DNA from 2 places in the Paraburkholderia sp. Ac-20336 genome. Region 2 is predicted to be linked to the other one. Evidence: riboswitches for the same ligand, from Rfam matches in the RefSeq annotation. Region 2 holds a riboswitch; the other holds the start of a gene.
The links. A riboswitch is a leader RNA that binds a small molecule or an ion and turns the genes downstream of it on or off. The one in region 2 is predicted to bind manganese.

Region 1: another riboswitch for manganese. It lies ahead of GXB81_RS23055 (sodium:calcium antiporter); the one in region 2 lies ahead of GXB81_RS26175 (TMEM165/GDT1 family protein).

The regions. Positions count from the first base shown of each region.
Region 1 is NZ_JAAGPS010000100.1:5,565-8,825, reverse strand. It holds gene GXB81_RS23060 (flagellin) at 1-263, opposite strand, end outside; gene GXB81_RS23055 (sodium:calcium antiporter) at 529-1,539, opposite strand; yybP-ykoY riboswitch at 1,664-1,839, opposite strand; gene GXB81_RS23050 (hypothetical protein) at 2,055-2,861, shown strand; gene GXB81_RS23045 (hypothetical protein) at 2,863-3,255, shown strand; gene GXB81_RS23040 (hypothetical protein) at 3,252-3,261, shown strand, end outside.
Region 2 is NZ_JAAGPS010000138.1:3,817-7,077, forward strand. It holds gene GXB81_RS26170 (DUF4136 domain-containing protein) at 124-828, shown strand; gene GXB81_RS26175 (TMEM165/GDT1 family protein) at 926-1,498, opposite strand; yybP-ykoY riboswitch at 1,511-1,725, opposite strand; gene GXB81_RS26180 (beta-ketoacyl synthase chain length factor) at 2,300-3,142, shown strand; gene GXB81_RS26185 (1-acyl-sn-glycerol-3-phosphate acyltransferase) at 3,126-3,261, shown strand, end outside.

The DNA.
Region 1 (3,261 bases), on a different contig from region 2:
AGGCTGTTCGTCAGCGACGACAGGCCGCTCGATGCGGTTTGCACCATCGAAACGCCGTCGTTCGAGTTCGACACACCTTGCGTCAGACCGTTGATCTGGGTCTGCATGATGTTCGAGATGGCGAGGCCGGCTGCGTCGTCCGCTGCGCTGTTGATGCGCTTGCCCGACGACAGACGCGTAATTGCTTGCGAGAGTGCGCTACCCGAGTTGGTCAGGTTCTGCTGCGCGACCAGCGAGTTGATGTTGCTGTTAATTCCGAGCATGAAAATTCTCCTGTTGGGGCCGTCAGCCCGTTACATGCCGTATAGACCAAGGCATCAGCGAACGAGGCAACTGCTGTTCGTTTGCCGCCCGCCTTGTTTGGGGTATCGGCCCACTCAGGAAAAACTTTATGGAATAACCCGCATATTCGTCGCTCCGCCCCGGCTGAAGCGCCGGTAAACCGGGGCGGCAGGCGATTCGCCGGCACAGGCCTCAAGTCCGTCGGAATCCTGCCGATAACACAGCGGTAATCCCGCTTTGCCGCGCCTAGCGCGTCAACGTTACCGTCAGATACACGGCATACAGCACCCCGCACACGAGCAGCGCGCCCACCCGCAAGCCCCGCTCGCGTATGTTGATACGCAGCCACGCGGCCGCGGCCAGCGTAATCACGACGCCCGTCACCACTTCGATACGCGGCGTCCACGGCGTCAGCAGAATGCCGATCGCGGGCAGCAGCGTCCCCTGGAACACCATCGCCCCGGTGATGTTGCCGAACGCGAGCGTGTCCTTGCCACGCCGCACCCAGAGGATGCTGTTGACCTTCTCGGGCAATTCGGTGGCGATCGGAATGATCAGCAGCGACAGCAGCAGGGGCGATACGCCGAGCGCCGCCGACACGCCCCGCACACCGTGGATGAAGCCCTCTGCGCCCCACACCAGCAACGCGACCGCGAGCGCGAGTTGCAGCGCGATCGTCGCGAGATTGGTCGGCACGCCGATGCGCGCGAGCATCATCCTGCCGGGCGCTTCGGTGCCGTGTCCCGCCTCGACGAGCCCGCCCGATGCGCGGAACGTCATCACCACATAGGTGACGTACACGCCGACCAGCGCGACGCTGAAGAGCGCGCGCACGATGATCTGCTCGTGCGGCACGTACATCGCCACGGCCGCGAGCAGGAACGCGCAGAGGAAATAGTTGAGGTCGCGCGTGAAGCCGGTGCGCTCGGGCGTGATCCAGCCCTTGACGCCGCGCATGCGCAGGATCGCGAGCGTCATCAGAAACGTCGACAGCGTGGAGAGCATCAGCGGTGCGCCGAGAATCGCGCCGACGCCGATCTCCTGATTGACCGAGCTGCCGGCCTGGCTTCCCGCAATCGCGAGCAGCGGCACGAGCGTTTCAGGCAGCGCGGTGCCGACCGCCGCGAATAGCGAACCCGTCACGCCTTCGGAGATTTTCAGACGTTCGCCGAGATGTTCCAGCGCATTGGTGAAGAGTTCGGCCGCCACCAGAATGACGACCAGCATGCAGGCGAGCTCGAGGAACAGACCGGTCATGCGTGGCTCCCCGGCTGTGCGCGAAAAGCGCGGCCGCTCACCGGATCAACCGGGCAATAAGCGAAGGCAAAAACACGCGGGGAGACTGACGATGGGCGACGGTGATTCACAGGGCAAACTCCGCGGTCGGACGTAGATGACGAACCCATGACGCACCGCCGCCCGTCCGACCGGAACGAGGCAGTGCGTCAATGGTCTCGCCAAACCGACCCGGTCGAACGCGCCATGACCCGCAGGCCAAGTATGTTGACGCGCTCTCCTTCAAAGGATGAAGGAAGGCTACTCCCCAGTGACCGAAGGATTCTAATGGGGCGGGCGGCTTTCAACAAGCTTGTTGAAACGCGAACCACGTATGCTCCGCTCGAACCCTCGCACCCGGCATCGTCCGATAACACGCGGTTGCGCTCAGAGCTGATAGAGCGCCCGCCAACCATCCATGCTGAAGACGTCGAATCCGGCTTGCCTGCCGCATTCCGCTCAGCTATGTTTTACCCGTACCTATCTGGACGTTCACCGTGACCGAGACGACCCCGACGCCGGCATTCCTGAAGTTTTATGTTCCTGAAGAACCGGGGACAGCGAAACTCGCTCGTACGTCTGAGGATATCGAGCGGTTCCAATCGCTGATTCAGTACGCGGAGTCTGCCGAGACGATCAGCGAGAAGAAATTCAGGTGGCTTGAAAAAGCGACGACGCCATGGCTCGCGCAGCAATTGGGCGTCTATGCAGAGCACCTGGAGGTCAATGGTCAGGCAATGCTTGCGGCACGCGTCGCGTGGCTCGGTGTTCTTGCTGCAAAGTGGGTTCGAGACGACGCGAAATACTATTTGGCCAATCTGCTCACTGCCGGCAACATGTGGCTAAAACTCGGCGCAGAAGCCACCGACGACACCACAGATGCCGCCATCGATGCCGCGCGAGGTTTTTTCGAGGTCATTCTGAATCTCGCCGCTTATGAACAACGAAAGGAACGGCTCGGCGCGCACGTGGGTATAGCGAGCTACTACGGACTGATCGAGGACTACGTCGGCGCGGCGTTTCACGTCGACCGATATCTTCCCTACATTGACGAGATCGTTCCAAAGCAGCAACACGAAACCGTGTATGGCCAGGCCGCGCGTATCTATGGAAAAGTCCAGGACGTACCGGGATTGTTATTCTGCTGCGAGAGATTAGGCAAACCACTCCCGCCCGCGTCGCAATTGTCCGCTCAGCCGCTGGACGCCGTGCTGATGACTGTCGCGCGCCTGCATAGCCTGGGCAGCAGCTCAACCGCTTTTCGCATCATGTCCGAATTCAAATCAAGAAACAGGAGCGCATAACATGACTCAGCAAACCGTGAAGTTTGGCATACAGCTTCCCGTCGACATGGGACAGGACGTTGCCGAAGTTGCACGAGAGCTTTCCGAAAACTGCCGGGTAAGCTACCGGCTGCCCGAGCCAGACAGCGAGTCCGCCAAAGACGAACTCTCCTTCGATCCGATATCGGGCGCGGCCATCGGCTGGATACTCCTGAAGGTGGTGGGTGCCGCCGCGCAAGGCATCGCCGCAAAATTGATCATCGAGCTTGTTTGCAAGCGATATATGGGGCGCTCAAAGGAGTCGAAGGTCGTTCCAATCCGATTTTCCGACGGCACGATTTTCGAGCTGAATACGGACGATCCCGAGTCCACCGAACAGCTTCGCAAGATCCTCGCGGAAAAGGCCGATCGTTGAACGCCC
Region 2 (3,261 bases):
ATCCGCTTCGGCGGATCAGGTCGCGCGAAGAGGTCACGCGAAGAATCGCGCCACCGGCACGGAATAATCGCGCTCGATCCACGGTTTTAATTGCAGCACTTCAGACGCATCACGAGGTAGACCATGAACACCGATCGATGGACGCGCCGCATCATGCTGCTGTTCGCGGCACTGACGTTGCTGCTCGCCGGCTGCACGACCTATGTGACGACCCAGGTCACGGCGTTCTCCGCGTGGAGCGGCAGCGACGCGACCCGCACCTATGCGTTCACGCGACACGAGGATCAGCAGAACAATCTGGAGCTGACCGCGTACGAGCGGATCGTCGCGAACGAACTGGCCGCGCAGTCGTTCCGCGAGGTTCCTCGCAACGAGGCGCGCTATCTGGTCGAACTCGCCTACGGCATTCGCTCGGACATCGTGACCGTCGCGGAACCGGTCTATTACAACCCGTGGCCCGGTCCGTACTGGGGCCGGCCGTTCGATCCGTGGGGGCCGTGGGGACCGTTCCCGACCGCTTACGTGAATCAGAGCTACCCGGTTTTCACGCATCTGCTCGGCATCCGGATGACCGAGCGCGCGAGCGGCAAGGAGGTCTACAACGTGAGCGCGCGTAATTTCGGCGGCGAGTCGTCGCTGGTCAGGGCGATGCCGTATCTCGCGCGCAGCGCGCTCGCCGATTTTCCGCTCGGCAACGGCGCCGTGCATACGGTGAAGATTCCGGTCGGCAACGGCGGCATGGCGGTGACAGAGGTGTCGATGCCGGCTGCGGCGCCGGCGGCGGCGTCGGGCACCTCGGGCTCATCGGCCACCAAGCCAGGGCAGTAAGCCGCGCTCGCGCGGTGCGTCGGCACCCGGCGCACCATGCAAAACCACGCAAAAACGGCCCGGCAGGCGTGATCCGCCGGGCCGTTCGCTTTGCCGCCTAAACCCCCACCCCGAGCAGCGCCATCGCCCCGAGCACGACGAACATCACCGCCGCGATGCCGTGCACGAGCTTCGTCGGCAGACGATGCGCGAAGCGGTCGCCGAGCAGAATCGCCGGCACGTTGGCGATCATCATGCCGAGCGTCGTGCCCGCCACCACACTGAAGAAATCGTGAAAGCGCGCGGCGAGGGCGACCGTCGCGATCTGCGTCTTGTCGCCCATTTCCGCGATGAAGAACGTGACCACCGTCGCGCCGAACACGCCGAAGTGCGTGCGGTTGGTGTTGGCTTCCTCGTCGTCGAGCTTGTCGGGCACGAGAATCCACAAGCCCATGCCGATGAACGAGGCGGCGAGCGCCCAGCGCATGATGGCCGGCGTGAGCATCGAGCCGAGCCACGCGCCGAGCGCGCCGGCGCCCGCGTGATTGATCAGCGTCGCGACGAGCACGCCGAGAATGATCGGCACGGGTTTGCGGTAGCGGGCGGCGAGCACGAGCGAGAGCAGTTGCGTCTTGTCGCCGATTTCGGCGAGCGCGACCGCACCGGTCGAAATAAGGAAGGCTTGATTCACTTTGAAGGGATTCCTCGGGCCGAATCATGAACGAGCGACGACCCACGACACGCCGGGCCCTGTTGCGGCGCGTGTGGATCATCGGTCTCGCCAGGCCAGAGGCTGCGGCTGCCATGGCCGTGACGGCCAAGTCTGTTGACAGGCGCCCTCGCGAACCGCACGTGCGACGCACCGGCGAAACGCGGTGCGGACGTGCTGCGAGGCGGCTACTCCCCAATGAGGGCCGGAGTATAACAGAGCCGGCGGTGCGTTTACCGCGGATATCGGGCCGATACCGGACTGATACCGGTTTGATATTGCACGGATGTTGCGCGGATGCCGCGCCGCGCATACGGCGCCGGCTGCGGCGGTTTGCAACAATTGCCAGGAAAGGCCGCAAACGATTTTCGGAAAGCAGGGCGCCGCTCCCGTCTCTCCCGCCACCCCGAAAATTGCCGCCGGCCCCGCGCGCAAGCCTTCCCGACGGGCCCGCCGCAGCGTTCCGGTCATTTTTGTCAATTCGTCTGACAGTTTGTTGTTTTAAGGCTCGGATACAGATGGATACGTCTTTCCTGGCTGATTTAATCCAGAATATTCAGTATGATTCCGGCGACAAAAGGAGCCTGAGCCAAATCTCGCAGACCCATTGACAAAGGCGCCTAAATAATCGGGGCCAATTGCCGATAATTCGCTGAATTCCCCCTAAGAAGATTGGTCGATCCCGGCTGAAAACATCCCGATCCGCGCGGCGCCACACGCTGTGACGGCTGTATATTCCGTCAGGCGCTTGAGCCTTTTCCCGTTTCTACGCGCGAACACCGTATGCCCGATCTGCACTGGACCATTCCGGTCGGTCGCTGGTCTAGCTGGCCGGCTACCGCATCTGCCGCACCCGATATCGGCTTTATCGAGCCGATCGTGCGGCGGCGTCTCAGCACGCTGTCCAAAGCCGCGCTCAAGGTTGCGCACGATTGTGTCGCGCGCGAGCCGGTGCGCGTGGTTTTCGCGTCGCGGCACGGGGAATTGCGGCGCACCACCGACATCCTGCGCAGCATCAGCGCCGGCGAACCGGTTTCGCCGACCGCGTTCAGCCTGTCGGTGCTCAATGCGATGACCGGCGTCTTCGGCATTGCGCGCGGCGACCGCTCGGCCGCGAGCGCGGTGTCGGCCGGCGCGCAAACGCTCGGCTATGCGCTGCTCGAAGCGTATGCCCAATACGCGACGCAACCCGACTCACCGGTGCTGCTCGTCTACGCCGACGAACCGGCCGATCGCGCTTACGGCACGATCGAAGACGAAGTACAGGGCGGCGCGCTCGCGCTGCTGCTCGACGACACGGCGGCGGCCGGGCACATCGTATGCTCGCTGTCCCGCGCGGCCGGCTCGCAGCCCGCGCCGGTTGACGGCGCCGCGGCCAACGTAACTGCGGCCAACGCTAATCTGGCCAGTAACCTGGGCGCCAACCCGGGCAACGCTGCCGCCGAAGCCGCTGCCGCCGCTAACAACCCGCCTGCCAACCCGAACACCCTCGCCGCCGACACCGCCGCAACCCGCTTCCCCACCCAGAGCCAGGCGCTGCTGCACTGTCTCGAAACCGGGCAGCCCGCGTGCTGGGAGCGGGCCGGCGCCCTCTGGCACTGGAGATGGCATGACCGCGCGGCTTGATTATCTGTGGCGTCTTTGCGCGACCGGCATGGCCTTCGTCGTGTTCGGCCTCTGCGGCATGCTGTTTTCGGTGCTTGTGTTTCCGCTCGCGTGGCTGTGGCCGCATCGCGCGTCGCGGC